Regions from separate parts of the Terrisporobacter hibernicus genome, predicted to be linked through region 2. Evidence: a T-box and tRNA genes for the amino acid it is inferred to sense, from the RefSeq annotation. Region 2 holds a T-box; the other holds one or more tRNA genes.

Region 1 (15,752 bases), 1.2 Mb from region 2:
CCGTATTTACTAAAAGCTAAGTACAATGAAAAGAAAAAAATCCCCAGCATAAGTATAAGATACATGGGACTAAATTTATCTACAAGTACATTGAATAACTTTGTTGATATATAATTAAATTTCTCCGGAAATAAAATCCCTACAGATACTACCGTGGCTGTTAGTAATAAAGAAAATATCAGCACATGGTTTCTGTTTTTATGTCTCTTTGTCCCACTTTTATAGATCTGTGATCTTGAAAACATATTATCCCCCCATTTATTTTGATATAATTTATTATTCAAAATCATGATGAAATAGTACTCTATGAAAAGTTATTAAATTTATTACTTCTTTCTTACGACTTATTTTTTAATATACTTTTAACACGAACTTAACCATAAAATATAAAATTTGTTGTACTATATAATTGTAGATGGTAAGTTGTGATTTCACTATTTTAGAAGTGGTTATTACTACCTACCTAGAATTATTTTTCATTTTTCAATGAAAATATTTCGTTTCATGTGTTTAAAAGTTAGGGCCTCCTACCCTAGCTTTCTTTTTTTGCATTTTACACCTTACCTGTTCACATAATATTTAGCATTCCTGGTTAAACTTATAAGAAGTGCATTTATTTATTACATTCCTGGTTAAACTTATAAGAAGTGCATTTATTTATTAATTGAAAGGTGTAATTAAAATGAAATCAGCGTTGAAATTTAATGAAGTAATTATTTTAATGGTAGGCTGTTTATTCATGGCGGTTTCCATAAATATGTTCTTAAATCCTCATAATATTGCACCAGGAGGACTTACAGGTGTGTCAATTATTATTAACACCTTAACTGGCTTGCCAATTTGGCTAATAAACATAACTTTTGATATACCTTTATTTCTATTTGCTTTTCGAATTTTAGGAAGAAAAGACGCCTCAAAAACATTACTCGGCATAATATTTCTTACTGCATCATTGAAAATAACTGAAAACCTAGGAAATATTAATGTTACTAATGACGTGCTTTTATCTTCCATCTCTGGAGGTATTGTCCTTGGAATAGCTTTGGGACTTATATTTAGAATAAACGGAAGTACTGGAGGTACTGACTTAATTGGAATTTTGGCAAATAAGGCTTTTCCTTCCCTTAGTGTTCCTACACTTATGGGATTTGCAGATGGTTGTATTGTAGCTTTATCAGGTATTGTTAGCAAAAATATTGAAGTTGCTCTTTATTCTGCCATAGCTCTATACATAATAGTAAAAGTTAGCGACATAATAGTAGAAGGTATTAATACTTCCACATCTTTTACTATTATTTCTGATAAATATATGGAAATCGGAAGTGCAATAACGGATGAATTACAAAGAGGTGCCACTATTTTAAAAGGCCAAGGACTATATACTAAAAGTGAAAAAAATGTACTTCTTGTTGTTGTTTCAAAAAAAGAAGTTATTACATTGAAAAAACTTGTTAAGAATACAGACCCATATGCATTTATAATAATCACAGATATTTTTGAAGCATTAGGCGAAGGATTTAAACCTATGTAACTTATTACAAAACAAAAGCACTTTCCTAAGTATTAAAAGGGAAGTGCTTTATTGTGATTATTTTATTACTCATATTATGCCACTGTTCCTTCTCTAGTTTTTTCAATACTAATATACACAGGTGTTCTTTTCTTAAACATACAAACATATCTGTAATCTAAGAACTCTAGCATATCATATGCCCTATAAAAATCCTTACAAAGATCCTTTCCTTGGTGTGAATCTGAGCCAACTGTAATAATTTCTCCACCTAACTCTTTGTATCTTTGAAGAATATTTTGGTTAGGATGCATAGCTTCCAAGTTGTATCTTATGCCAGATGTGTTTATTTCTATACCTTTTCCACTTGCAATAATTGTCTTCAACAAAGCGTCTAGCACATCTTTATAATCATTATAAATAACCTTATTATTTTCATAATTTCCATATCTTACAATATAATCTAAGTGTCCATAAGTATCAAAATTCTTAAATTCACTTACTGTTTCTAAAATACTTGTAAAATACTTTCTATAGGCTTCTTCTTTGCTGTATCCATCAAAAAACTTAGGATCAGGCACATTAATTTTATTCACTGTATGAGTTGAACACAATACAAAATCAAAAGCATATTTGTTTATTATATTATTTATTTCATCTTTTAAATGATTTTGGTAACCTACTTCTATTCCTTTATAAAGATTAATATAGTTTTTGTACTTCCATTGAAACTCTTCAATAGTCTTACAGTATTTTTCAAAATCAATACTAAATTTATCTGTATTGTACTCCATATGATCTGTAAAAGTTAAATGAACAATCCCCTTATCCATAGCCTTTTTTATTACTTTTTCCATAGAGTCCTTACCATCTCTTGAAAAAGTTGTGTGTACATGATTGTCTAACATATTCATAATATCAGTCTCCTTTATATTTTTTGTTACAATAATTATCTTTTAATCTGTGTTTTTCATTTTAATAAGATTATTGTATACACTTATATAATATATTTTTTTTATAAGGTTTCCATTAAGATCATGTAAAGACTTGGTTAAAATTCTTTGCACTAAAAAAGCGCCAACTTAAGTTGACGCTTTTTAATTATTTTATATTTTTTAATATAGCAACAAGATATTTCCAAGTTCTCTTCGTTGATGGTATATCTAAATGTTCATTTGGTGTATGAACATCAAATAGGTTTGGTCCTATTGATATTGCTTGTGCTCCTTTTATTGCATCTAATAATAATCCACATTCTAACCCTGCATGTATTGCCACTATCTCAGGTTTTTTACCCATTACTTCTTCATATGTGTCTACACAAATTTTTTCTAATTTAGAATCTTTTGCATATTCCCACTCTGGGTAATCATCCATTAGATCTAATTTTACTCCTAATTTATTACATAATAAAGTCATTCTATTATTTAAATCGTCTTTTAAACTTTTTACTGAACTTCTAGTAGCAAATTCAAATACAAAGTTTTCTTCATTGTTAGCTATAACACCTAAGTTTGTAGAGCTTTCAACGAGTCCATTAATATCCATACTCATTGTTTGGATACCTCTTGGCATTAAATTAATTAACTCAATTATATTTTCTTTGCACTTATCATTTAAGGCTTTGTCATATGCTTTTTCACATTTTTCAAATTCTATTGTTACATCTGGATCTGAAGTTTTATATTCATTTTTAAATATTTGTAAAACATTGTTTATCTCTTTTTCTAACTTGCTTTCATCATTACTATTAACAAGTATTATACACTCTGCCTCACGAGGAATAGCATTATTTTTAAGGCCACCTTCAACAGTTACTAAATCAAATTCTATATTGCAAACATTAGAAATATGATTTAAAAGTCTACCCATAAGTAAATTAGAGTTAGCTCTTTGTTTGTCTATTTCCATTCCTGAGTGTCCACCAAGAAGGCCTTTTATATCTATTTTGTAAGCTGATTTTTTATTTTCAACTGTCTTATATTCTTTATCAATTGTTACAACTGCTGTAACTCCACCTGCACAACTTACAGTTATTGTTCCTTCTTCTTCTGAGTCAAGGTTTATTATATATTCTCCTTTAAATAATTCACCTTTTATGTTCATTGCCCCATTCATAGTTTCTTCTTCATCAGCTGTAAATATTACTTCTAAAGCTGGATGTTGTATATCATCTGATGCAAGTAAAGCAAGACCCATAGCTACTGCTATTCCATTGTCTGCTCCTAAAGTTGTATCTGTAGCATATAAGTAGTCTCCATCTACTCTTAATTCTATTGGATCTTTTGTGAAATCATGTTCTTTTCCTTTATTTTTTTCACAAACCATATCCATATGTCCTTGAATTATAACAGTAGGTGCATTTTCATATGATTCAGTAGCTGGCTTTTTAATTAAAACATTTAAATTTTCGTCTTGCACTACTTCCAGCCCTAATCGTTTTCCTTCCCTAGCTAGGTAATCACTAATTCCCTGTTCATTTCCTGAACCTCTAGGTACCTTTGATATTTCTGCAAAATAATTAAATACTAATTCTGGTTGTAAATTTTCTATTTTCATTTTAATTCTCCTTTTAGTTAAAAAGATTTAAAGAGAAAACATTTAAGTTTTCTCTTTTATTTGTAATTTTTTAATTTATATTATTTATTCTTTTAAATTTTTATAATATCAATTCTTTATTTTACCAACATCATAGCTAAGCATAAGATTATTGATGATGATATAAATATTGCAACTAGAACTTTACTTACAAATTTAACCCATGTAGCATAATCAACTTTTGCTATAGCTAAAGCTCCCATTATTACACCACTTGTTGGTGTTACTAAGTTAACTAATCCACTACCTGCACTGAATATAGATATTAATATTTCAGCTTTGAATCCTAAAGAAACTGCTAAAGGTCCAAATATAGGCATTGATAAACCAGCAAGCCCTGAAGTTGATGGTATAAAGAATGATAATACCATATATATTAAGAATGCTGCTATAGTAAACACTATAGGTGACATTCCATTTAACATTGATGATGCATGATTTAGTACATAATTATCTAATCCAGTTGTACTCATCATTACTGATATACCTTTAGACACACCTATAACTAATGCAACTCCAACCATGTCAGCAGCTCCATCCATAAATGCTCCAACAATATCTTTTTCACTCATTCTATAAACTACACCTATAATAATTGCCATTATTACAAACCACATACCTAATTCAGAGAACCACCAGTGACCTAGTGAAGCTCCTGTTAAGAACGATGTGTTTGCAAATATTGTTACTCCAAATTCTTCCCAAGGAATTACTGCTGCTACCATTACTAAAAATGTTAAAGTAAATAACCAAAGAACTATTCTTCTTTTAACAGTAAATTCTACTACTTCTTCGTTTTTGTCATTTCCTATAAATGCATCATGCGCTTCTTTTATTTCTCTTTCTGATAATATTGAAGCACTTTTATCTTTTTGAACTTTCTTTGCATATTTCATAACGAAGTAGATAGATATTAATAATGATGAGAACCATAAAGCTATTCCAGTTCCTATAACTATTATCTGGTTAACTTCAATTCCTACTCCATTTAAAGCTCCTATACTTGTTGAAACTAAGAAAGGGTTTACAGTAGAACCTAAAACTCCACTACCTGCTCCAAGTATAATTGTACCTACTGAAACTAATGGATCAAATCCTGCTACTATCATAGTTGTTGTAACTAATGCAGCAAATGCTATAGTTTCTTCTGCCATACCAAAACTAGTTCCTCCTAAAGAGAATATAAACATAAGTACTGGTATTAATATTAATTCTTTTCCCTTTAATTTAGCAACTACATTTCCTATTCCTGCATCTAATGCCCCTGTCTTTGCTGTTACTCCTAAAAAACCACCTATTAATAAAACAAATATTGCTATTTCAATAGCCTCGTTTAAACCGTTTATTGGTGCCATAACTAAATCTGAAAATTTAGCTGCTTTAATTCCTGGTATAAATTGTGTTGCTAATGCTATTATTGCTGTAATAATTAATAACACAGTATAAGCCGATGGCAATGTAAATGATTTTTTCTTTTTATTTGGTTTACCCATTTTTTCAATCTCTCCTTTGATGTCCTGTCTAAGAAACATTTTCTTTTTTAAATCAAGTTGTTTCTATACTTAATTTATTTATTTCAATATAATACCATATTTCGTCAAATATTTACATAGAAATTTTTTCCATTTTATACCAAAATTAATCTAAAAATTATCAATTTTATGAAAATTGATTTAAACTAATTTTAATTTTTCTTTTTATTTTTCACACAAAAAAAACTAGGCCATTGCCTAGTTATTATTGGAGCTGGTGATAGGAATCGAACCTACAACCTGCTGATTACAAGTCAGCTGCTCTACCGTTGAGCCACACCAGCTAATCAAGTTTCTGTTATACTAATTAGTTAATTAGTACTTTCAAAACTGCTAACATTTAATGTTTCCATTATGTTTTTAGTAACTGAAATCTTCCTTATTAAAATTTTAACAAGGATTTGATTTACTATGTAAACCTTTAGGTTTATTTTGGTCAAGTCCTCGACCTATTAGTATCAGTAAGCTACATATGTTACCACACTTCCACCTCTGACCTATCAACCATGTAGTCTTCATGGGGTCTTAACCTTACGGTGGGAAATCTTATCTCGAAGTAGGCTTCGCGCTTAGATGCTTTCAGCGCTTATCCTTTCCGTACTTAGCTACCCAGCTATGCCCTTGGCAGAACAACTGGTACACCAGCGGTACGTCCATCCCGGTCCTCTCGTACTAAGGACAGGTCTCCTCAAATTTCCTACGCCTGCGACGGATAGGGACCGAACTGTCTCACGACGTTCTGAACCCAGCTCGCGTACCACTTTAATGGGCGAACAGCCCAACCCTTGGGACCTACTACAGCCCCAGGATGTGATGAGCCGACATCGAGGTGCCAAACCTCCCCGTCGATGTGGACTCTTGGGGGAGATCAGCCTGTTATCCCCAGGGTAGCTTTTATCCGTTGAGCGATGGCCCTTCCATGCGGTACCACCGGATCACTAAGTCCGACTTTCGTCCTTGCTCGACCTGTATGTCTTGCAATCAAGCTCTCTTCTGCCTTTACACTCTACGTACGATTTCCGACCGTACTGAGAGAACCTTTGAGCGCCTCCGTTACTCTTTAGGAGGCGACCGCCCCAGTCAAACTGTCCACCTGACAGTGTCCCACTACCTGATTCAAGGCAGCTGGTTAGAATCCCAGTACTACAAGGGTGGTATCCCAAGGATGGCTCCACACAGACTGACGTCCATGCTTCATAGCCTCCCACCTATCCTGTACATGTAGCACCGAGACTCAATGTCAAGCTACAGTAAAGCTCCATGGGGTCTTTCCGTCCTGTCGCAGGTAACCGGCATCTTCACCGGTATTACAATTTCACCCAGTCTGTTGTTGAGACAGTGCCCAAATCGTTACGCCTTTCGTGCGGGTCGGAACTTACCCGACAAGGAATTTCGCTACCTTAGGACCGTTATAGTTACGGCCGCCGTTTACTGGGGCTTAAGTTCACTGCTTCGGTTACCCTAACAGATCCCCTTAACCTTCCAGCACCGGGCAGGCGTCAGCTCCTATACATCGTCTTGCGACTTAGCAGAAACCTATGTTTTTGGTAAACAGTCGCTTGGGCCTATTCTCTGCGGCCATGTTTCCATGGCACCCCTTCTCCCTAAGTTACGGGGTCATTTTGCCGAGTTCCTTAACAACAGTTCTCTGGCTGGCCTTAGGATACTCTCCTCACCCACCTGTGTCGGTTTGCGGTACAGGCACCTTTAACCTCGATAGAGACTTTTCTCGACAGTGTGAAATCAGCTACTTCGCTACTAAATTTCGCTCCGCATCGTACCCCAGCATTATTCAGGCGGATTTGCCTACCTGAACTGCCTCAATACTTGCCCGCACATAACCAACAGTGCGGTTAGCTTATCCTACTGTGTCATCCCATTTCTCAAACGGTTATTGGTGGTACAGGAATATCAACCTGTTGTCCATCACCTACGCCTTTCGGCCTCGGCTTAGGTCCTGACTAACCCAGGGCGGACGAACCTTCCCCTGGAAACCTTGGGTTTACGGCCTGTGGGATTCTCACCCACATCTCGCTACTCATGCCAACATTCTCACTTCTATACAGTCCACATCTCCTTACGGTAATGCTTCAATCCGTATAGAAAGCTCTCCTACCCATCATAAAGTAACTCGCAAACGCGGTCGCTCAAATGATGCCGTAGCTTCGGTAGTACGTTTTAGCCCCGGAAATTTTCGGCGCAGGATCACTCGACCAGTGAGCTATTACGCACTCTTTAAATGAGTGGCTGCTTCTAAGCCAACATCCTGGTTGTCTGTGCAATCCCACATCCTTTACCACTTAACGTACATTTAGGGACCTTAGCTGACGATCTGGGCTGTTGCCCTTTTGACTATGAATCTTATCACCCACAGTCTGACTCCCAAGCATAAGAATACGGTATTCGGAGTTTGATAGTCTTCGGTAAGTGCAATACCCCCTAGGACATTCAGTGCTCTACCCCCGTTTCTCTAAATCTTGAGGCTAGCCCTAAAGCTATTTCGGAGAGAACCAGCTATCTCCGGGCTCGATTGGAATTTCACCGCTATCCACAGGTCATCCCCGAGCTTTTCAACGCTCGTGGGTTCGGTCCTCCACGAAATTTTACTTTCGCTTCAACCTGCCCATGGATAGGTCGCCCGGTTTCGGGTCTACGTCAACTAACTATACGCCCAGTTAAGACTCGCTTTCGCTGCGGCTCCACACCTTAAGTGCTTAACCTTGCTAGGTAACGTAACTCGTTGGCCCGTTCTACAAAAAGTACGCAGTCACACAAATAATGTACTCCTACAGCTTGTAAGTGTAGGGTTTCAGGTTCTATTTCACTCCCCTCCCGGGGTTCTTTTCACCTTTCCCTCACGGTACTATACGCTATCGGTCACTAGGTAGTATTTAGGCTTGGAGGATGGTCCCTCCTGCTTCCCACAGGGTTTCACGTGTCCCGTGGTACTCTGGATCATATCTATCGATTTCTTGTTTCAGCTACGTGGCTTTTACACTTTATAGCGGAGCTTTCCAACTCTCTTCACTTACAATACCTCGACCTTATGATATGTCCGCAACCCCAGTGAAGAAAACTTCACTGGTTTGGCCTGTTCCGCGTTCGCTCGCCGCTACTTACGGAATCGAATTTCTTTCTCTTCCTCCGGGTACTTAGATGTTTCAGTTCCCCAGGTTCCCCTCGCATAGCTATGTATTCACTATACGATACTTAGACATTACTCTAAGTGAGTTTCCTCATTCGGAAATCTTGGGATCACAGTTTACGTGCAACTCCCCCAAGCTTATCGCAGCTTATCGCGTCCTTCATCGGCTCCTAGTGCCAAGGCATTCGCCCTACACCCTTAATAACTTGACCAGTTATTAAAATGCTTCGCCAATGTCTTTGTCTTCATATACATTCAGACAAATCCCATTGCTCAAAATTGATATTTTTAAAAGTTATCTTCTTTATATGATATATTTTTTAAGAAGTTTATCTTCTTCTATAATGTCATATCACTAAATGTTATGCAGTTTTCAAAGTGCTAAAATGCTTCGCATATGAGCAACGTCTAGCCATTCACATTCGTTCATGTCTGTCCCGTTGCTCAAGCATATACGCATTAGGGCTTGGCCCTTTGTATTATTACTATTTTGCAAAAATTTTTTATATAATTTTTTCCTTATATTATAAAATGGCGCAAAAATATGGTGGAGATGAGGAGGATCGAACTCCTGACCCCTTGCGTGCAAGGCAAGTGCTCTCCCAGCTGAGCTACACCCCCATGTAAAGATACATTAGTGATTAAAAACCGCCAATGTATTTATATGAGAAAGCAAAAAAAAGCTCTCAAAATTAAACAGTAGGTTAATTCTCCCTAGAAAGGAGGTGATCCAGCCGCACCTTCCGATACGGCTACCTTGTTACGACTTCACCCCAGTTATTGATTTCACCTTCGACACTCGCTTCCCAAAAGGGTTAGCTAAGTGGCTTCGGGCGCCCCCAACTTCCGTGGTGTGACGGGCGGTGTGTACAAGACCCGGGAACGCATTCACCGCAGCATTCTGATCTGCGATTACTAGTAACTCCAGCTTCATGTAGGCGAGTTTCAGCCTACAATCCGAACTGAGAATGGCTTTAAGGGATTAGCTCGGCCTCACGACTTGGCTGCCCTCTGTACCACCCATTGTAGCACGTGTGTAGCCCTAAGCATAAGGGGCATGATGATTTGACGTCATCCCCACCTTCCTCCAGGTTATCCCTGGCAGTCCCTCTAGAGTGCCCAACTTAATGCTGGCAACTAAAGGCAAGGGTTGCGCTCGTTGCGGGACTTAACCCAACATCTCACGACACGAGCTGACGACAACCATGCACCACCTGTCACTTCTGTCCCCGAAGGAAAAATGCGATTAGGCATCGGTCAAAAGGATGTCAAGCTTAGGTAAGGTTCTTCGCGTTGCTTCGAATTAAACCACATGCTCCGCTACTTGTGCGGGTCCCCGTCAATTCCTTTGAGTTTCACTCTTGCGAGCGTACTCCCCAGGCGGAGTACTTAATGCGTTAGCTGCGGCACCGAGGGGGGTAACCCCCGACACCTAGTACTCATCGTTTACGGCGTGGACTACCAGGGTATCTAATCCTGTTTGCTCCCCACGCTTTCGTGCCTCAGTGTCAGTTACAGTCCAGAAAGCCGCCTTCGCTACTGGTGTTCCTCCTAATATCTACGCATTTCACCGCTACACTAGGAATTCCACTTTCCTCTCCTGCACTCAAGTTTTCCAGTTTCAAGAGCTTACTACGGTTGAGCCGTAGCCTTTCACTCCTGACTTAAAAAACCACCTACGCACCCTTTACGCCCAGTAAATCCGGATAACGCTAGCCCCCTACGTATTACCGCGGCTGCTGGCACGTAGTTAGCCGGGGCTTCCTCCTCAAGTACCGTCATTATCTTCCTTGAGGACAGAGTTTTACGACCCGAAGGCCTTCATCACTCACGCGGCGTTGCTGCATCAGGCTTTCGCCCATTGTGCAATATTCCCCACTGCTGCCTCCCGTAGGAGTTTGGACCGTGTCTCAGTTCCAATGTGGCCGATCACCCTCTCAGGTCGGCTACTGATCGTCGCCTTGGTAAGCCATTACCTTACCAACTAGCTAATCAGACGCGGGTCCATCTCATACCGCCGGAGCTTTGATAAAAAATCCATGTGAATCTCTTATATTATCCTGTATTAGCATACCTTTCGGTATGTTATCCATGTGTATGAGGCAGGTTACCCACGCGTTACTCACCCGTCCGCCGCTCTTTACCGAAGTAAATCGCTCGACTTGCATGTGTTAGGCACGCCGCCAGCGTTCATCCTGAGCCAGGATCAAACTCTCATAAAAAAGTTGTCCATTGCTCAGACTAATCATTATCTGAATATCTGGCTTGGTTTGTTTGTTGTTTCAGTTTAATTCTTAAAGAATTAATTTATTGTTAACCTACTGTTTAATTTTCAAAGTTCTTTTTGTTTCGACTTTTTAATTTTAACAAATTTAAAATTTTATGTCAACACCTTTTTTTCTGTTTTTCTTTGGTGTTTTCCTCTCCTTGAGGACAAGTATAACTATATCACCATAATAAATATTGGTCAAGAACTTTTTTTAATTTTGTAAAATAAGCCGAAACATAATTATCTGTTTCGGCTTATTTCTTAATCATATTAACTTCTAGTTATCTTTATTTTTTCTAATAAAGAATAATCCTCCTGCTGCTAATATTCCCATTGCAAGATACCCAACTGATGATGGGTCTCCTGTTTGTACATTACTGCCACTTCCAGAAGAATTTTGATTTAAATTATCATTGCTTTCATTCCCATCTTGATTTTGACTATCATCTACATCTTGGTCATTATCTATATTGGGGTCATTATCTTCACCTTGATTATCCCCCGTATCTGAATTTTGATCATCATCTACATCTTGGTCTTGGTCATTACCTTGATCCCCATCTCCAGGATTTGCTTGGTCATTACCTTTTACAACTGTTTTTGTTACTTCTAAAGTTTCATATCCTTCTTTTGTCATTTTAATAGATACTGTTTTACCTCCTTTTAATTCAGGTATTTTTACTTCAAAAGTTCCATCTTCATTTACTGGTCCATTTCCTACTAATGTTTCATCAACATAGATTTCTATATTAGCTCCAGCTTCACCTTTACCTGTTACTACTTGGTCTGTAGATTTTATATTATTTACTTCTAACTCTTTTTCAAATTTTTTTAGTATTTGACTTAATACATTGTTTAATTTATCAAGATTTTCTACAAAACCTTTTTGATCATCTGTTAATTCATCGTATTTTTCTTTTACTGATAAAACAGCTTCATAGTCAGATTCCGTTATTTTTTCTGGTAATGCATTTATTAAATCATCAACTTCTTTAGCTTTTGCTAAGTTTTCTTCTGCTTTAGATATAGCAGTTTTTAATGATTCAACTTTTTCTTTTTCTGTTACATATGATTTTACTTCATCACTTAATTTATTATATGTATCCAGTTTGCTTTTAGCTGATTTCAGTTTTTCTTTACTGTTAATATTCTCTACCACATAATCTCTTATAGAGTTATCAAATTCGTCTGCTGTAGCTATTTGATCTATGTTTACTTTTATTTTGTCTAAATTTGCCACTGCTTCTTTATCTTCAATAAAATATAACTTTGCTCTATCGTTTAGCTCTTTATGCCTTTTAACTAAAGATTTACCAGTTTCTAATTCTTTTTTATCTATTGGTGTTTTAAGTTTTTTCACATCTGATGCAAGTTCTTTTGCCATTTGTTCATAAGCTTTTTCTTCATCAATTTCTAATAATATTTCATCTATCTTAGCTTTTGCATTTTTAACTTCTTCTTTAGATTTTTGAGAATCACTCATAGCATCATATGCTGCTAAAAATCCAGTTACTTTATCTAAATCATCTTCAGTTGCAGGTCTTTGTATACTGTCTAATATAGATATAAGATTTTCAACCTCTAATTTATCAATTTTAATTAAACTGTTAGTTAATTTATCTAATGAAGTTTCAGGTACTAAGGCTTTTTGATCTTTATCTAAATTATCATATATTTCTTTTAATCCTAAAACATAACCTTTTACTTCTTGTGAAAACCCTCCTGATAAATCAATTTCATTAACTTTTGAAACAAATTCATCTACTACTTTTTGATTTTCTTCTTTAATTGCAGCTATTGTTTTTTCAGCATTAATTAATATACTTAGATTAGTAACTTTTTGTTTAAATTCATCACCTAAACCTTCATAAGCTTTTCTAGCTTCTTTTACTTGTTTTTCTTTTTCTAAAGTAATTTCACCTAAAGCATCTATTTTTTCCATTACTATTTTAGCAGGGTTTTTCTTTACAGTTACTGTTGCTGTTATTGTTTTACTTCCTATTTTTGCATTTACTTTTGTAGTTCCTGCTTTTTTAGCTGTTAATATTCCATCTTCTGATATTGTAGCTACATCTTTGTCTTCTACTGACCAAGTTATTTTACCTAATGAACAGCCTGGAGCCCCTTTAACTTCTAATTGTTTTGTTTCATCATCATATAGCTCTACATTATCTAATGTATAATTGATTTGATCTTGCATATCATATAGTGATGATTTTCCATCTAAAAATCTTTCATAAGCAACTAAAGCATACATTCCTTGGTCTGTTGCCATAGCATCTGTATTCATATCTAATACGTGCTTAAATCCTCCACCTTCACTATAAAATTGCATTATTCCACTTAATAAATTACTTTCTTTTCCTGTTTTACTATTCACTTTTATAAATCTTTCATCTTCTATTGGATTTATTCCAAGGGCTGTAAGAGCAACTATAACTTGAGCTGTAGATTCACTATTTACTGTTCCCCAACTATTATAAGCTCCGTTGTCTAATTGTAATTTTGAAAGTTGAGTTAATCCTCTATCTACTGCAGCTTTTACTTTTTCATTAGTGTTATAGTATGGCGCTAAAGATTGAATAGACATAGCTGTTATATCTGGATCTGGTGTACTACCAGTTAATGCCCATCCTCCTAGTTCTCCTGATTTTTGAGTTATTTCTTTGCCTAATATATAATCTATTAGCATTTCTCTTGTAGTTTGAACTTTTCCTTCTGGTGCTTTTGGTATTTCATATCCTCTAGAATCTAGCGCTATAAGAGCAAATATAGGTCCGTTTATCCCTTGTCTTTTAACTCCATTAAAATCTCCAAGTGGTGCTACCATACTATATCCACTCACATCAGTAGCATCTAATCCTATTGAAGAAAGTCCTAATATAAGCCTAGAATACTCAGTATATTTAACTTTATGAAGTACACCTTTTTTCTCAGCTACAACCTTTTTTACATTCTCCACGTATTTTTCATTGTATCCATTTGGTACTTCTATTCCACCTCTAGCTAAACCTAAAACAGTCCACTCTCCGCTAAACGTTCCAAATCCAGCTTCTGGTACAGTTTTCAATAAATAAGCACCTGTTTCTTTTACTGCATTAGAAACAGATTGGTTTATTTTATCGTTTTCATATTTTTTTATACTAGATTGCAGGTTTTCAGTTGCAGATTTTACTTTTGCTTCAGTAGTTTCCATGTCTTGAAGCACTTTCATAGCTTCATCATATGCTTTTTTTACTTCTTTATTTTGAAGTAATTTTTCTTTTTCTTCTGAGCTATTAACTGTTGCTATAGCTGTAGTTAACTTGTCTTTTATTGGTGGATTTACTAGTGCGTCTCCTCCACCCATAAATGTTGACCCTAAATCACTGCCATATCCCCAAGTTGTAAATTGCCATCTCATTACGTCTCCATCTTTTAACTTATATTGTCCAGCTCCGTAATTTGGAAACCAATTGTTCACGGCATACATCCATCCTGACATAGAAGTATAGTCAAACTCCCCTAACCAGTCTTCTCTATTTCTTCCATATGGTTCATCACATTCTTTAAGAATATAATTTGGTATTTTACTATCTCTATGATCCTTATCTTTAACACTTGCTAGGTAGAATGATTGTCCTACTACACCTGATTGATCACCTATACTTCCTGTATATTCATAGCTACCTTTTCCTAAATTTTGGTCCATCATTCTAGTTATTATGGTCGCTCCTGTATCACCTTCGTATATAGGCACCAAAACTGGTTCAATAATATAACCAAGGCCTAGAGTGAATTTTTCCATGCTTACTGTAACCTGCCCTACAGGCTTCTTTTCATCTGCATAGGCAGTCGGTACTTTTACAAAGCATGCTGAAATTGTAAGTATTAGTGCTGTTAATACTGATATAAAACTTTTAAATACCCTCTTCATATTTATCCCCCTTCTACTATTTTGTTACTATTTAATTGTAATTGTATTTTCATGTCTATTCAGTATGATTTCACAGTAGCACTAGAGTAGTAATACTAATAAACTACTACTTTTTTACAGCTTAAATTCAACTATTATTTTCTAACATGTAAAAAAATAGCCCACCTAAGTTTATAGATGGACTCTTTTTTCATTATTTATTTTTTAATAATCTAATCGTCTAAAACATTCTTTTTCAAAAGTATATCCAGGAGTTTTAAATGGATATTTAATATCAGACACATAATACCAAGGATTATTGTCTCCTCTATTACTTTTTAATATATGGAACTCTTGAGCTGGCATATATCCTTGGGCTAATAAAAATCCCTTTTCTCCCTTATCGTTTTCACACATATCAACAACTATTACTACATGGCCTGGGCTTCCTCCAGTAATAAAAATATCCCCTATTTGCATTTCATCAGGTTTAATTTTTTTTGATTCTTCTTCAAGAGATAAAGTACTTGCATAAGCAAAAACCATATTAAGATAACTTTCAAAAGATTCTTTGGAATCGTTAAATTTACTTGTTTTTACCCATGATGAGCTATTTCCATTAGTCTTAACTCTGTATCCATTTCTCCATTTTTCATAATCACATAAAAAACCATCTACAAAGTGAAATTTAATTTTATCAAACTGTTTCTGTTCATAAAAATATTCTGCATATACTCTAATTACAGAGTCGGCACATTGTTGTAAATTCCTATCACCAAGATGCATATCAAACACAGCCGCAT
Region 2 (15,752 bases):
TGTGCTTCAACTTCCAGATGAAGATAGATATATTTACACAAAAGAAGAATTAATAGGAAAAATCAAAATATTACTAGCTGGAAAAGCTGCTGAAGAAATTATATTTAACCATTTATCTACAGGAGCTAAAGATGACTTAAAGAAAGTTACTGACATTGCAGATCAAATGGTTTGTGAATATGGTATGAGCAAATTAGGTTTTATGACAATAGAAGGCAACTCAAAATCTTTTATGTCACAACAAATTCAAAAAGAAGCAAATCAAATTGTTGAACAGTGCTATAAAGAAACTTTAAAATTATTAAAAGAAAATATAAATGATTTACACATTGTTGCTAATCACTTATACGATAAGGAAACTATGACTTTAGAAGAATTGCAATCATTGATTCAAAAAGAACCTTGCTAGAAATAAAAATAACCTAGGATTTATATCCTAGGTTATTTTTTATTAATTATTGTTCAACTATATTAACTCTTTCCTCATCTTCTTTTACTACCATAGATACGAAATCATTTAAGTTCATACTTCCCATTTCGCCTTTATCTCTTGATCTAACAGCTACTTGATTTTCTGCAGCTTCTTTTTCTCCTACAACTAACATATAAGGTACTTTTTGAAGTTGCGCTTCTCTTATTTTGAATCCTATTTTTTCTGCTCTATCATCCATATCAACTCTTACACCTGCATCAAATAAAGCTTTTTTAACCTCATTTGCATAGTCCATGTATTTGTCTGATATAGGTAGTATCTTAACTTGAGTTGGAGCTAACCATACTGGGAATTTGCCTGCATATTGCTCTATTAATATTCCTATAAATCTTTCTATACTTCCAAGAGCAACTCTGTGTATCATAACAGGTCTATGTTTTTCACCATCTTGTCCAATATATGATATATCAAATCTTTGAGGTAATTGCATATCTAATTGGATAGTACCACATTGCCATGTTCTTCCTAAGCAATCTTTTAAGTGGAAGTCTATTTTCGGTCCGTAGAATGCCCCATCACCTTCATTTAGTACATACGGTAAGTTTAATTCTTCTAAAGCTTCTCTTAAACCATTTTCAGCAGTTTCCCACTCTTCATCAGTACCCATAGAATCTTCTGGTCTAGTAGATAATTCTAAGTGATATTCAAATCCAAATGTTTTGTAAACACTGTCTATTAGTTTTACAACACCTTTTATTTCGTCTTTTATTTGTTCTGGTAACATGAATATATGTGCATCATCTTGAGTGAAAGCTCTAACTCTCATAAGGCCATGTAAAGCCCCTGATAACTCATGTCTATGAACCCTACCTAGTTCAGCAACTCTCATAGGGAAATCTCTATAAGAATGTGGTTTTGCTTGATAGAATAACATACCACCTGGACAGTTCATTGGTTTTATAGCAAAATCTTGTTCATCTATTTGAACTGTGTACATATTTTCTTTATAGTGGTACCAGTGTCCTGAAGTCTCCCATAAGTGTCTATTTAATATGATTGGAGTCTCTATTTCCACATATCCATCTTGTCTATGTATTTCTCTCCAATACTTTAATAAAGCATTTTTAAGTTCCATTCCTTTTGGTAAGAATAGAGGGAATCCTGGTCCTTCTTCTGGTATAAAGAATAAATCTAATTCTTTACCTAATTTTCTATGGTCTCTTTTCTTAGCCTCTTCTAATAAATGTAAGTATTCTTCTAAATCTTTGTTCTTTTCAAAAGATATACCATAGATTCTTTGAAGCATTTTGTTCTTTTCGTCTCCACGCCAATAAGCACCTGCTACACTAAGTAATTTAACAGCTTTTACTTTTTTAGTAGATAATAAGTGTGGTCCTCTACATAAATCAGTGAAATCACCTTGTTTGTAGAATGATATTATTTCACCTTCTGGTAAGTCGTTTATTAACTCTTCTTTGTATATTTCACCATTTTCTTTAGCCCAAGCTAAGGCTTCTTCTTTTGGTAATTCAAATCTTTCAAGCTTTTGATCTTCTTTAGCTATTTTTTTCATTTCTGCTTCAAGTTTTGCAAGATCTTCCATAGTTAATCTTTCTTCTAAGTCTATATCATAGTAGAATCCATTTTCTATGCTTGGTCCTATTGCAAATTTAGCATCAGGATATAATCTTTTTATAGCTTGTGCTAGCATATGTGCAGAAGTATGTCTAAAAACATCCTTTCCTTCTACATCATCAAACTTAAATAAGTTTAATGTACAGTCTTCCTTAACCATATAGTCAAGTCCTACTACTTCATCATTAACAGATGCTGCAACAACTGCTCTTGCTAAACCTTCACTTATTGATTTCGCAATTTCTAATACAGAAAGTTCATTTTCAAATTCTTTTACTGATCCGTCTTTTAATGTAACTTTTATCATAATTTTGCCTCCTAAAATATATTATTTTAACAATAAAAAAACTCGTCCCATAAAAATTGGGACGAGTTATATCTCGTGGTTCCACCCAAGTTGATATATAAAAATATATATCCTCTTGATGACTATAAGGTTGTCAACCGAATACTTTCACATGTAAATGTTACTAAATTCTGCTCCAAGTTAGTTTTCAAATAGGATTGTTTTAGATAAGCTCACAGCCAAGGCTCATCTTCTCTGTAAAACAATGTATCTATTTTACTTTGTCTCTTCATAGCACTATTTTTAATTAATTTTAATTATATCAGATAGGTATTTATCATTCAACCATAATATAATAATTAATTACTATATATTACCGTTACTTTTCCTTCAAATAATAGATTTACCATTTCTATAATATCTTTTGATTTGTTGTTATTTGAATTATCAAGTATTTCTATTTTCTTAGGACATAATGTCATTATTGCACTTATTAAAATATCTTCTTTATTTAAGTCTTCTGACATAGCAAGATTCATAAGTTCTTCGTTACTAAGATTTTCAACCTCGCTTCCATTTTCATCACTTAGGACAAAGTTCCCATCTTTCATAATTGTAATTCTAAGTAGTTCCATCTTTTCTTCTTGTATATCGATAAAATATTTTAAAGAGTCTAAGAATTCTTTTTTATCTCTTTTTATCAAATGTTCTTCCATTGCAATATCACTTAATATAGAAATATAACTAATAAAATCTTTCATTCTAAATTTAACAAAACCTTCTAAGTTTAAATCGTTATTTTCTATAATAAATTCATTTACTTTACTGTATATAGTTTCTTTTATAAAATCTTCTTTTTTGTCAAATAAATTTACAGCTTCTATATATACACTTTTTTTATCCTCTTCACTTATATTAGTGTACGTTTTCCATATGTACTCTTTTAAATCTCTTTCTTTTATCAAACTTATTATTAAGTCTGCAATACCTGAGCAAAGTGTGTCACAACTTTTCATTTTAGACATATTCACATATATACTGTCTAAAGTTTTATCATAACTAATCAGTTTAGAGTAATTCTTTCCATGGAAATATTCTTTAATTAGTCCTATATCTTGGGGTAAAAAACTTATTTGCATCATTCTGTCTGTCATTGTATCGCCCCTTCCAAATAATTAAAAGAAACTTATTCTAGTTTAATACATCGTTTTTTATATATTGTCATGGTTTTAATACACTTTACCCCGATAAATTATTTATAATTTTACCGATAGTTATATTATTAAACATTTTTTAAAATTTTATAAGTTGAAATTAAATATATTTTTCTATGCATAAAAATACGCAAAAAAGCTATGGAAATTTAATTTCCATAGCTTTTAATTGACTATCTTTCACCCTTTTTGTAAGGATTCCCTAAAGCTGACGGAGCTTTAGAACTCTTAACAAATAACACTAATATTATTAATGTTACAACATAAGGTATCATAGATAATAAGTTTTCATTTATTGTAAATGGTAATGTTGGACTTCCAAAGTATACAGATAACGCTGTAGAGAAACCAAATAATAAGCAAGCAAGTGCTGCCCATTGAGGTCTCCATTTTCCGAATATAACAGCTGCCATAGCTATATACCCTTGTCCAGATACTAACGTAGGTCTAAATGAAGAAACTAATGCAAGTGACATTGAAGCCCCACCAAGCCCGGCTAAAAATCCAGATATTAAAACTGCACTATATCTTACCCTAGAAACATTTATTCCTAATGTATCTGCAGCTCCTGGATGCTCACCAACTGATCTTATTCTAAGACCAAACTTAGTTTTATATAAAACATAGTATGCTACTATTACTAATATAAATGCAAGATATACAGTTGCATAATTATTAAATATAGTATCTAATACGCTACCTCCTTGGAATGTACCATTAAATATTCTTGGTATTTTATTCTCCATTGGTATTGTTGGTGTTGTAGTTGCTCCAGCAAACATTATTTTAGATATAAATAAAGCAAAACCTGGCGCTAATAAGTTTATTGCAACACCTGATATTGTGTGGTCTGCATTAAAGCTAATAGTTGCAAAAGCATGTATTAATGCAAAGAATGCTCCTGCTAATCCTCCTGCTAAAAAAGCTAACCAAGGATTTCCTGTTATAAAACCAGTTGCAGCTCCTGCAAATGCACCTATTGTCATCATACCTTCTAAGCCTATATTAACTATACCTGAGTTTTCAGAGAATACTCCACCTAATGCTGTATATATAAGGGGAGTTGAATACATTAACGTTGTACTAATTATAATCGCTAAGTCTTGCATTATATATTACCCCCTTTTGCTTTCTTTTGTTTCATTTTTATATATAACATTCTTAATCCATTACTTAATGCAATAAAGAATACTATAGATCCTATAACTATATTTATTACTTCTGATGGTGCTCCAACAGATTGCATTTTTATTCCACCATATTTAAATGCACCAAATAATAATCCTGAGAATATTACTCCTATAGGATTACTGTTTGCTATTAAAGCAACAGCTATACCATCAAATCCATATCCTTCTTGTGCTGCAAGAACTGTTATATTATGAGTTACACCCATAACTTGTATTGCACCTGCAACTCCTGCTAATAAACCTGCTATAGCCATAGACTTTAATATTGATTTCCCAACATCTATTCCAGCATACTCTGCCGCATCTTTGTTGTGACCAACTGCTCTAAGCTCAAAACCTAAAGTAGTTTTTGTTAATATAAACCATATTACAAGTACTAAAACTATGGATATAATTATACCCCAGTTGACACTAGTAGCTGGCCCAACTAAACCTTTTAGCCAATCTATGCCTATACTTGCGCTATCTTGTATATTTACCGAAGCTTCACTGTTTGGTACGGATATAAACGAACTTGATATCATGAAGTTACTTAAGTAAAAAGCAATCCAGTTTAGCATTATTGTTGCTATAACTTCATTTATTCCAAACTTAGATTTTAGAAAACCTGCTATTGAACCCCAAAGCCCTCCTGCAAGCCCAGCTAAAATTATTGTTAAAGGAATATGAATTATAGCTGGTAAATTAATACTATATCCAACTACTGTTGCAACTAATGCACCTATTATAAATTGACCTTCTGCACCTATATTAAATAATCCTGTTTTAAAAGCAAATGCTATAGAAAGACCTGTAAGAATATATGGAGTAGCCTTTATTATAGTCCAAGCTATATATTTAGGCTTTCCAATTATACCTTCAATCATAGCTCCATAAGCTTCTATAGGACTGTTTCCTGAAATAATAAGAACTATTGCTCCAACAAGTAAACCTAGAAGGATTGATAAGAATGAAAACTTAACAGCATCATCTATAAAAGATTTTTTCTTAGTTTTTAAGCTATTTTCCATTACAGTCACCTCCTGCCATCATCATTCCAAGTGTATTTTCATCTGCATCTTTTGCATCTAATACACCAACTATTTTTCCTTCATATATAACTGCTATTCTATCAGAAACATTCATTACTTCATCAAGCTCTAATGATACTAAAAGAACTCCATTTCCTGCATCTCTTTGAGCAACTAGTGATTTATGGACAAATTCAATTGCTCCTACGTCTAATCCTCTAGTTGGTTGTGTTGCTATTAATAGTTGTGGTTCATGACTGTTTTCTCTAGAAGCTTCTATATTTGTTACTTCTCTACCTATAATTACTTTTTGTTGGTTACCACCAGATAATCCTCTTGCCTTAGCATTAAGATCATTAGGTCTAACATCAAATCTTTCAATTATTTCTTCAGCTTTTTTATTAATTGCTTCAGTATTTAATATTCCATTTTTAGAATATTTATTGTCCTTGTAGTTTTGTAAAACAATGTTTTCCGCAACTGTATAATCTAAAACAAGACCTCTTTTTTGTCTATCTTCAGGAATATTCTTTATACCTTTTTTGAAAATTTGCTTTGGCTTATTGTTTACTACTGCTTGGCCATTTATTTCTACAAGGCCAGATTCAACTTTTCTAAGACCAGTAAGCGCTTCAACCAATTCCGATTGACCATTTCCATCTATTCCAGCTATTCCAAGTATTTCTCCTGCTTTTACTTCTAAAGATAGCCCATCAACAACTCTTATTCTTCTATTATCTTTTACTACTAGGTCTCTAATTGATAAAACTGTTTTAGTTGTACTTGCTTCTTTTTTGTCAACCTTGAAGTTAACTTCCCTACCTACCATTTTTTCAGCTAAGTCATTTTCCGTTACATCTGCTACTTTTACAGTGTCTATGTATTTACCTCTTCTAATTACAGTACAGTGATCCGCTATAGATTTTATTTCTTTAAGTTTATGAGTAATTATTATTACTGATTTTCCTTCTTTTGTTAAATTTCTTATAATATTAATAAGTTCTGTTATTTCTTGTGGAGTTAACACTGCAGTAGGTTCATCAAGAATTAAAGTTTCTGCACCTCTGTATAATGCCTTTAATATTTCAACTCTTTGTTGCATACCCACTGTTATATCTTCAATTCTAGCCGTAGGGTCAACGAATAATCCATATTTTGATGATATTTCTTTAACATCATCTATGGCTTTTTTCATATCTAACGCACCTGCATTTTTTGTTGGCTCTGTTCCTAGTACTATATTTTCAGCTACTGTAAATGGTTGAACAAGCATAAAATGTTGATGTACCATACCTATACCTTTTGATATTGCTACATTTGGGTTGCTTATATCTACTAATTCTCCATTAATATAAATCTCTCCTGATGTAGGATTATAAAGTCCATATAATATATTCATAAGAGTAGATTTACCTGCTCCATTTTCTCCTAAAAGCGCATGCACTTCTCCTTTATGCACAGTCAAATTAATGTTGTCATTTGCTATGAAGTTGCCGAATTTTTTAGTTATATTTTTCATTTCAACAACTTTTTGACTGTAGTCAATGCTATTGTTATTCATAGCTTTTTTAGCCCTCCTTGTCTGACCATATTTTTCATAATAAAAAACGGATAATATATCTATATATTATCCATAAATCATATAATCTATTTGTTCAGCAAAATTAATTTTTATAGATTCCATATTTATAAGATAAAATATTATATGATTTTAATCATTGCCATTGTTAATTAGTGTATCACTTAAATATTTTATTGTAATTAGTGTATAACATTTAACTAAACAATTATATCATTTTATATACTTCTTGCCAACATTTATAAAAATTTACCATATTTTTATCGTATGTATTGCATTATTTATTGTGGTTCAATAGTATATCAAAAAAAATATTCCACCAGAGAATATATATTCTTTGGTGGAATATGTATTTTAAGAATTTATACCCAAGGATTTTATTTTTCGTATAATTCTTTGTATTCTTTATCAGTTGCTGGAACTTTTATTTTACCATCAACTATTTCTTTAGTTTTAGCTTTAACATATTCTAATACGTCAGCCGGAACATTCTTGTCTGAAGTTGGAGCTATACCAACTCCTCCTGTTGCTAATGAACCTATTATAACTTCACCTGATTTATAAGATTTGTCAACAAATGATTTTGCTAAGTTACCAACAGCAACATCTATATTTTTCATAGCTGAAGTTATTACGTTATCTGGAGCTAATGAATTTTGGTCTCTATCAACACCTATAGCCATTTTTCCATTTTCTTTAACTGATTCTATCGCACCAGTTCCAACAGCACCTGCAGCTGGGAATACTACGTCTACACCATTTTTAATCATTGAATTTGCTATAGATTTTCCTAAAGCTTGATCAGAAAAACTATTTGCATATTGTACTGATATTTTCGCTTTTGGGTTAGCATCCTTAACACCAGCTTTAAATCCGTTTTCGAATTTAGATATAACTACACCTTTCATACCACCTATAAAACCAACTTTATTAGTCTTTGTCATCTTACCAGCTATTAATCCTGTTAAGTAAGAAGAAGCGTTATCTTCAAATAATAAAGAAGTTACATTTTCTGGTTGTTTTTCGTAAGCATAATCTATTATTGCAAATTTTTGCTCTGGATAAGCCTTAGATGCTTTTTCTATAGCTTTGTCTAATTTATATCCAACACCTATTATTAGGTCCATTTCTTGATCCATAAATTGATCTATATTTGAATCATAATCTGAGTCTTGTTTTGATTCTAAAACTTTAACTTCAATTTTATCTTTTCCTAATTCTTTTTCAACTGCTTGCAAACCTTCCCATGAAGATTGGTTGAATGATTCATCATGCACTCCACCAACATCAGTTATCATACCTATTTTTACTACCTTCTCTGATGCTTCATCTTTTTTAGATCCACATCCAACTAATAAGCCTACAGACATTACCATTGTTAATGATAAAGCTACTAATTTTTTTAATTTCATAAGTCCCTCCTGAAAAATATAAGTATTTCGTCTCTTATATTTTTTATTTTATACTATTTTTGATATTTTATCTATACTATTTTAAATTTTTTTTACATTTTTCATCAAATTACCAGTCATTATTCTAAATGTGATACACTATATTATAATTTATTTACATATTAATGTTTATTTACAGAATATTTTTGCATTTTATTACATATTCGTGCATATTATCCCGAATATTTTTACATAAAAAAAAGAGGTCATTAATACCTCCTTAATTTTTTCTATTTTTTAAATACTAATATTCCACCTACACCAGGGCCTGAATGGGAACCAACACAAGTTCCTATTATAAAATATCCTATTTTTTTAGGTTTGAAAATTTCTTTAGCTATTTCAGTAAGCTTTTCTCTTTCTTTCAAGTCATCACTATATCCTATGTAAACTTCTTCTTGCTCTAAGTCGTCCCCTAATCTTTCCTTAATGCATTCAATCATCTTGTTTAGTACGTTTTTCTTCCCTCTTACTTGGCCAACTTGAGAAACTAATCCGTCCTTAACCTCTAATATGGGCTTTATATTTAATAAGCTACCTACAGTTGCCTTAGTAGAAGATATTCTTCCACCTTTTTTTAGGTATTCTAAAGTATCTACCGAAAACATAAGAACATATTTTTCTTTAATTTCATCTAATGCTTTAAACACTTCTTCTATTGTTTTACCTTCATTTATCATTTCAGCTGCTTTAACAACAAAGAAACCTGCCCCAAAAGTTAAATTATTACTATCATATATATATATTTCTCCTTCAGTATCATTTTTAGCCATTATAGCACTTTGACATGTACCTGTAGCTGCTGCAGATCCTGATATATATAATATTTTTTTACCATCTTTTGTGTATTTATCAAAAATTTCTTTAAATTGGGCATAAGTAGCTTGAGAAGTTTTTGGATATGCATTTTCCTCTCTTAAAATTCTATAAAATTCCTCTGGTTGCATATCTATACCATCTCTATATTCTTTTTCATTAAGTATAACCGTTAGTGGCACAACATCTATATCATACTTTTCTAAGTATTCTTTGTTAACATCAGATAAACTATCACATATTATTTTAATCTCATTCATCTCGTTAATCTCCTCTCTTTGTCATTATAATTATCTCATGTTTGGATAACCAATTTGTCTTAAAGCTTCATAAACAACTATAGCAACTGAATTTGATAAATTTAAAGATCTTGCCTTTTCTAGTTTTACCATAGGTATTCTCATACATGTTTCTTTGTTTTCTGCTAATAGAGTTTCTGGTAACCCCTTGGTTTCTTTTCCAAAAACTAAAAAGCAACCATCTTCAAATTTCATATCTGAATGAGATTGATTTGTTTTTGTAGTAGAATAGAAATACTTTCCTTCAGGATATTTTTCAAATAACTCCTCTAGGCTATCATAATATCTTATATCAGATATATCCCAATAATCTAATCCACTTCTTTTTAAATATTTATCTTCCAATGAAAAACCTAGAGGTCTTATTAAATGCAAAGTTGCACCTGTATTCGCGCAAGTTCTTATTATATTCCCTGTATTTTGAGGTATTTCAGGTTCTACTAATACTACGTTTATTGACATAACGTTCCTCCGTTTAAATTACTAATCTATCAATTTTGCTTAATTTTAAGCAACTTTAATATTTTCCTAAATACATTATAACAGAAAATGCTTTTAATTAAAGTTGCTTTTTTGACCATTACTTTCTCAACTCTCTTGTTCCATATACAATAATTCTGTCTTGAGGAGGATAATAACTTTGACCTATATATTCTGTTGTGTTTCCTAATGTGCTTTTATATACTCTATAGGTTTGAACTTTATATCCTTTTCTACCTTCTTGTTCTATAACCCTAACACCAAGATCATATTTTTCACTATTTTTCCTAATTGTTCTATTATGAAGTATGTCTGTAGTTTCCGTTACAATTTCAATATTTTTATTATCTTTTTTATTTCCATAAATAGTACAAACAATTTTATTACCTATAATCTGATTGTGTATTAAAATAGGACTATCAAATTTATTTGAAAATTTTAAATCTATAGTTCCTCCTGATACAGTAGCATCTCTCCCTTTTTCAATATAAGGACTTGGTATAGAATGATTTCTCACATTAATTATTTTCATTCCAGAGTATAAAGCCGCGTTATAAATAGTGCTCGATACTTGACACATACCTCCTCCTATTCCTTTTTCTTGTTTTCCATTTATTATTACTGGAGCTTCTTTTAAATACTTATTAATATGAGATTTTTGTATATATGAATTAAAAGAAAACATTTCTCCTTTGTCTAATAGTATATTGCTAGTTGCGTTTGATGCTAATTTAATATTATTTGATCTATTATAATTATTGGCATTAAAGTAAGTTTCAAAACTTCCTAAAGAAGTATTAATTTTACTTAAATCATTATAAGAATAAAATGGCTTAACTAATAAAGTAGGTATAGTTTCATCTTCATTATCTAAGTCTTTTATTTTTTTAATTATTACGTTTTTTAATTGTTCTTTATTTAATTTATATCCATCCTTTTCTTTAGTTACAATAATTTTTCCATTCGCTATTCTTATAGTTGCGCTTATTGGTTTTATATATATTTTTTTATTCAGTTCTTTTAAATATTTATCTAGTTTCTTTTCATCATAAGTAATACTATAATCTAGTATTACCTTTTTACCCATAGACAAACTACTTTTGGTCTTTATATTAGCTATAATTCCTTTATCTCTGCCAATACTATATGCCTTTTCAACTACTTCTTTTACATCATAGTCTGTTTCTATATCATCTTTAGAAAAAACATAATTTTCACCCTTAAAGTTTAATGAAAAAGAATCTCTGTCATCTAATATCTTATTAATTGTTTTTATAGCTTCTTCTTTTGTTAAATTAGATAAATCAATATCTCTAACATAAATATTTTTGTGTATTTTTCCTTCAAGTTCAATCGCATTACTTAAGACTACACCGCTTAAGGATACAATTATTAGTGATAAAAATATTGCAATCTTAAGTCTTTTCAATAGTATCATTCCTTTCCTTGATAAAAATCACAATCATTTTTTATTGGGCACAACTCACATTCTGGTTTTCTTGCTTTACACATTCTTCTACCATGAAATATCAATACATGATGAGAATGAGACCACCTGTGTTTTGGGATGGTATCCATAAGAGCAAACTCAGTTTTTTCTGGAGTTTTTGTATTAACAATACCTATTCTATTTGCAACTCTAAAAACATGAGTATCTACTGCTATGGCATCTTTATTAAATGCGTTACTTAATACTACATCTGCTGTCTTTCTACCCACGCCAGGAAGTTTTATTAATTCTTCTAAAGTATCTGGAACGCTACCATTATAATCTCTACATATCATTTCTGATGTGGCCTTAATTTTTTTACTTTTACTTTTATAAAGACCACATGTTTTTATTTCTTCCATTATTTTTTCTTCAGATAAATTCGCAAAATCCTCTGGCGTATTATACTTCTTAAAAAGTTCCCTAGTCACCATATTAACTCTAACATCAGTACACTGAGCAGATAATATAGTAGCTATTAATAATTCAAAAGCTGTAGTATGCTCTAATTCACAATGAGCATCTGGATAAATTCCCTCTAACTTGTCTAATATTTTATTTACATCTTTCATTTATTTTCCCCCTTATTTTATCTTTTACTTTTATTATCTATCAAATTAGTCAATCTATAACAAAGTAATAATTCTCAATTTTTTGATTTTTTGTATTAAAAAAGCAAAAACTTATTAAGTTCTTGCTTTTTATTATATCAATTCATTTATTCCTTTTTTGATTCTCTTGACTTATTATAAGTATCTAATTTATCTTTTACCAATTTTTTGATGTCTTCAAACATTTTATCTGTTAAAATCTCTACACTTTCTTCTATTTTGCTCACAGGATAAATTTTAAAACATCCATCTTTTATTGTTTTTTCCATTTCATCTGAAAGTATTAAATTGTCCATATTATCTTTTGGCAAAATCACACCATACATTTTATCTTTAAATCCTCTTTTTTTGCATACATTGTAAAATCCTTCAATTTTTTCTGTTATTCCACCAACAACTTGTATTTCTCCTTTTTGGTTTAAAGATCCTGTAATTGCTATATTTTGTTTTATTGGTATTTGACTTAAGGATGATAGTAGTGCACATAGTTCTGCTAAAGTAGCACTATCACCATCTATTCCTCCATAATTTTGTTCAAAGCAAATATATGCATTTACTGATAAAGGATATTCCTGTGCAAATTGCTCTGACAAATAACCTTGTAAAATAAGGACTCCTTTATTGTGTATTGCTCCACTCATTTTTACTTCTCTTTCTATATTTATTATGCCTCTATTTCCCATACTAGTAGTTACACTAATTCTTGACGGTCTTCCAAATGAATATTCTCCCATACCAAGAACTGATAATCCATTTATCACACCAACTCTACTACCTTCAGTATCAATCATTATGGTATTATCTTCAATAAATTCATCAATCTTGTTTTCTATTTTATTTAAACGCTTACGCTTTTCTAGTATAGCTATTTCTACATGTTTCTTATCCACAAATTCTTTATTTTCTAGTTTGGCAAAAATATCTGCTTCTGTTATTATCTCCAATAATTTGTTGAAATCTGTTGATAGTTTTTTCTTACTTCCTACTAATCTAGTACTATGTTTTATAACATCTTCCACAGCCTCATAAGTAAAATGATTCAATTTATTTTTTTTACATTGAAATGCTATAAATTTTGCCATTCCATATTCTGTAACATCATTTCTATCCATCTCATTATCAAAATCTACAAACATTTTAAAACATTTACTAAATTCACTATCATATCTATAAAGCACATCATAAATATAGTTACTTCCAATTAATATAATTTTTGCTTTTAATGGAATTTCCTCCGGTTCTATTGATACTTTTGTCTCCATAGGAATTTTTTGTGACTGTATAGCCTTTTTCAAAAGCTCCCATGATAGAGGGTAAGATAAAAGCTGTTGAGCGTACAAAACTAAATATCCTCCATTAGCTTTTTGCAAAGACCCAGCAAAAACTTTGGTAAAATCAGTTTTTATATTGCCACTATTATAATCATACTCAACCTTACCAAATAAATTTGATGGACTTGGATTAGTTTCAACAATAACAGGTGCCTTTTCATTATTTTCATTGTCTACAAATAAATTCACTGCATATTTTAAAAAGCAATCTTTATTGTAATATTCTCTAATTTCCTCATCATCTAAGTAAAACAGTTCCAAATTTTTCAATATATCTTCTCTAACCTTATTAATATAATCTATAATTTTTTCATAGTCCTTATATTTTGCTTTTAACTCTTCAACGTGAGGATCCACAACTAATTTACCAACTTCATCTTCTATTTCAATCATTATAGTTTTTATATTTTCCTCAATTTCTCTTATCTGATAAACTACTTTTATGGCCATATTTTCTAGTTCTTTTTTTATTTTAAAAAATTCTTCTGAAGATACTTCATCCTCAAAATTCTCATTTAAAGGTACGAATACCATGCCTACTTTACTACTTTTAAGCTTAAATCCTTTTTCTTCACCATAAGTTTTTATTTTTTTGATTAAATCTTCTTTTTGCATTTCATATTCTTCCAGTAATGTATTTTTGTTTACTTCATATTCTTCACTATCAAATGCATCTTTTATTTCTTCAAACAACTTATCTATCATTTCTTCTATATCATCTTTGAATATTTTTCCCTTTCCTCTTTCTAAACTTATTACAATAGGCTCTCTTGGATTATCGAAATTATATACATAACACCAATCTTTATGACTATTTTTATCTTTAGAATATTCCTCTAATATTTTCATGGTATAAGTGCTTTTTCCTGTTCCAGGGTCACCTGCTATATATATGTTATAAGCAGGGTTATCTATTTTTAAACCCAGTTCCATAGCTGTTACTGCTCTGTCTTGACCTAAAAAATCTTTTAAAGGTTCTATTTCTGACGTATTTTTAAATTTTTGCATATTCTTCCCCTTTCCATCCCCTATTTATATGAACTAAGATTATACTCTCTTATAAACTTAATTAATTATATGTATTAGTCTTCTTTAATTTGACTTAATAATTTTGAAAAAATAAAAAGCCTATGATTTATCACTTCATAGACTTTTCTTTTAATATATCCATATTTCTTTTTATAATATTTTTCCCTCTCCAACTAAAGGCCCTATTCTTGTATCTTCGTTTAAATTCTTTATTTGATATATTATTAATTTCTTCTTCATTTAAATTAGTTATTAAGTTAAGGGTAAATTCTTCAATATTACTTTTACATATATTTTTATTATGAGGACAAACTTGTTGACATATATCACACCCAAATATTGATTCATTCTTTTTAATTTTTTCTATTTCTTCTAGGGTAAGTTCTTCTTTCTTTTGAGTTATAAATGATACACAGTTTTTAGGATTCATTTTATAATTTCCCTCTAGGGCATTTCCCGGACAATATTTTACACATTTATTACACTTTATACATGTTTTATTTGTAGGCTTATCAGGTTCAAGGTCATAATTATTTACTATATATCCAATAAACACGTAAGAACCATATTTATCTGTAATAATATTATTATTAATTCCATAGTAACCAATGCCTGATAAATAAGCCAGATGTCTATCTACTAAAGGCCCATTATCAGCAAAAACCTTATAATCAAATGTTTCATCTATCTTTTTTATTTCCTCACATATATTATTAAGCCTCTCTTTTATTACCAAATGATAATCTAGTCCATAGCAATATTTTGATATATTTGATTTTTGGTTTTGTTCTATATAATAAGGAAATGCACATACTATAATTGACGACGCATCCTCCATAATTAATTTAGGATTTATTCTTTTTTCTATATCAGGTTCTTCCATACCTGTTACAAGATTT

Evidence for each region. A T-box is a leader RNA that pairs with one kind of tRNA and senses whether it is charged. The one in region 2 lies ahead of thrS (threonine--tRNA ligase), so its partner is inferred to be a tRNA-Thr.
Region 1: it has a tRNA-Thr gene. The T-box ahead of thrS (threonine--tRNA ligase) is inferred to sense a tRNA for this amino acid. The anticodon was not compared.

Annotation. Positions count from the first base shown of each region.
Region 1 is NZ_CP081135.1:975,045-990,796, forward strand. It holds gene JW646_RS04755 (BCCT family transporter) at 1-245, opposite strand, end outside; gene JW646_RS04760 (YitT family protein) at 683-1,531, shown strand; gene JW646_RS04765 (histidinol-phosphatase HisJ family protein) at 1,606-2,424, opposite strand; gene JW646_RS04770 (aminoacyl-histidine dipeptidase) at 2,612-4,069, opposite strand; gene JW646_RS04775 (YfcC family protein) at 4,186-5,601, opposite strand; tRNA gene JW646_RS04780 (tRNA-Thr) at 5,850-5,924, opposite strand; rRNA gene JW646_RS04785 (23S ribosomal RNA) at 6,073-8,997, opposite strand; tRNA gene JW646_RS04790 (tRNA-Ala) at 9,331-9,406, opposite strand; rRNA gene JW646_RS04795 (16S ribosomal RNA) at 9,504-11,007, opposite strand; gene JW646_RS04800 (DUF4430 domain-containing protein) at 11,332-14,970, opposite strand; gene JW646_RS04805 (DUF4846 domain-containing protein) at 15,175-15,752, opposite strand, start outside.
Region 2 is NZ_CP081135.1:2,149,393-2,165,144, reverse strand. It holds gene ftsH (ATP-dependent zinc metalloprotease FtsH) at 1-409, shown strand, start outside; gene thrS (threonine--tRNA ligase) at 456-2,375, opposite strand; T-box leader at 2,430-2,656, opposite strand; gene JW646_RS10730 (putative sporulation protein YtxC) at 2,714-3,508, opposite strand; gene JW646_RS10725 (ABC transporter permease) at 3,742-4,677, opposite strand; gene JW646_RS10720 (ABC transporter permease) at 4,677-5,768, opposite strand; gene JW646_RS10715 (ABC transporter ATP-binding protein) at 5,758-7,329, opposite strand; gene JW646_RS10710 (BMP family lipoprotein) at 7,725-8,759, opposite strand; gene JW646_RS10705 (DegV family protein) at 9,029-9,874, opposite strand; gene trmL (tRNA (uridine(34)/cytosine(34)/5-carboxymethylaminomethyluridine(34)-2'-O)-methyltransferase TrmL) at 9,905-10,375, opposite strand; gene JW646_RS10695 (VanW family protein) at 10,494-11,822, opposite strand; gene nth (endonuclease III) at 11,828-12,454, opposite strand; gene JW646_RS10685 (Lon protease family protein) at 12,601-14,832, opposite strand; gene queG (tRNA epoxyqueuosine(34) reductase QueG) at 14,963-15,752, opposite strand, start outside.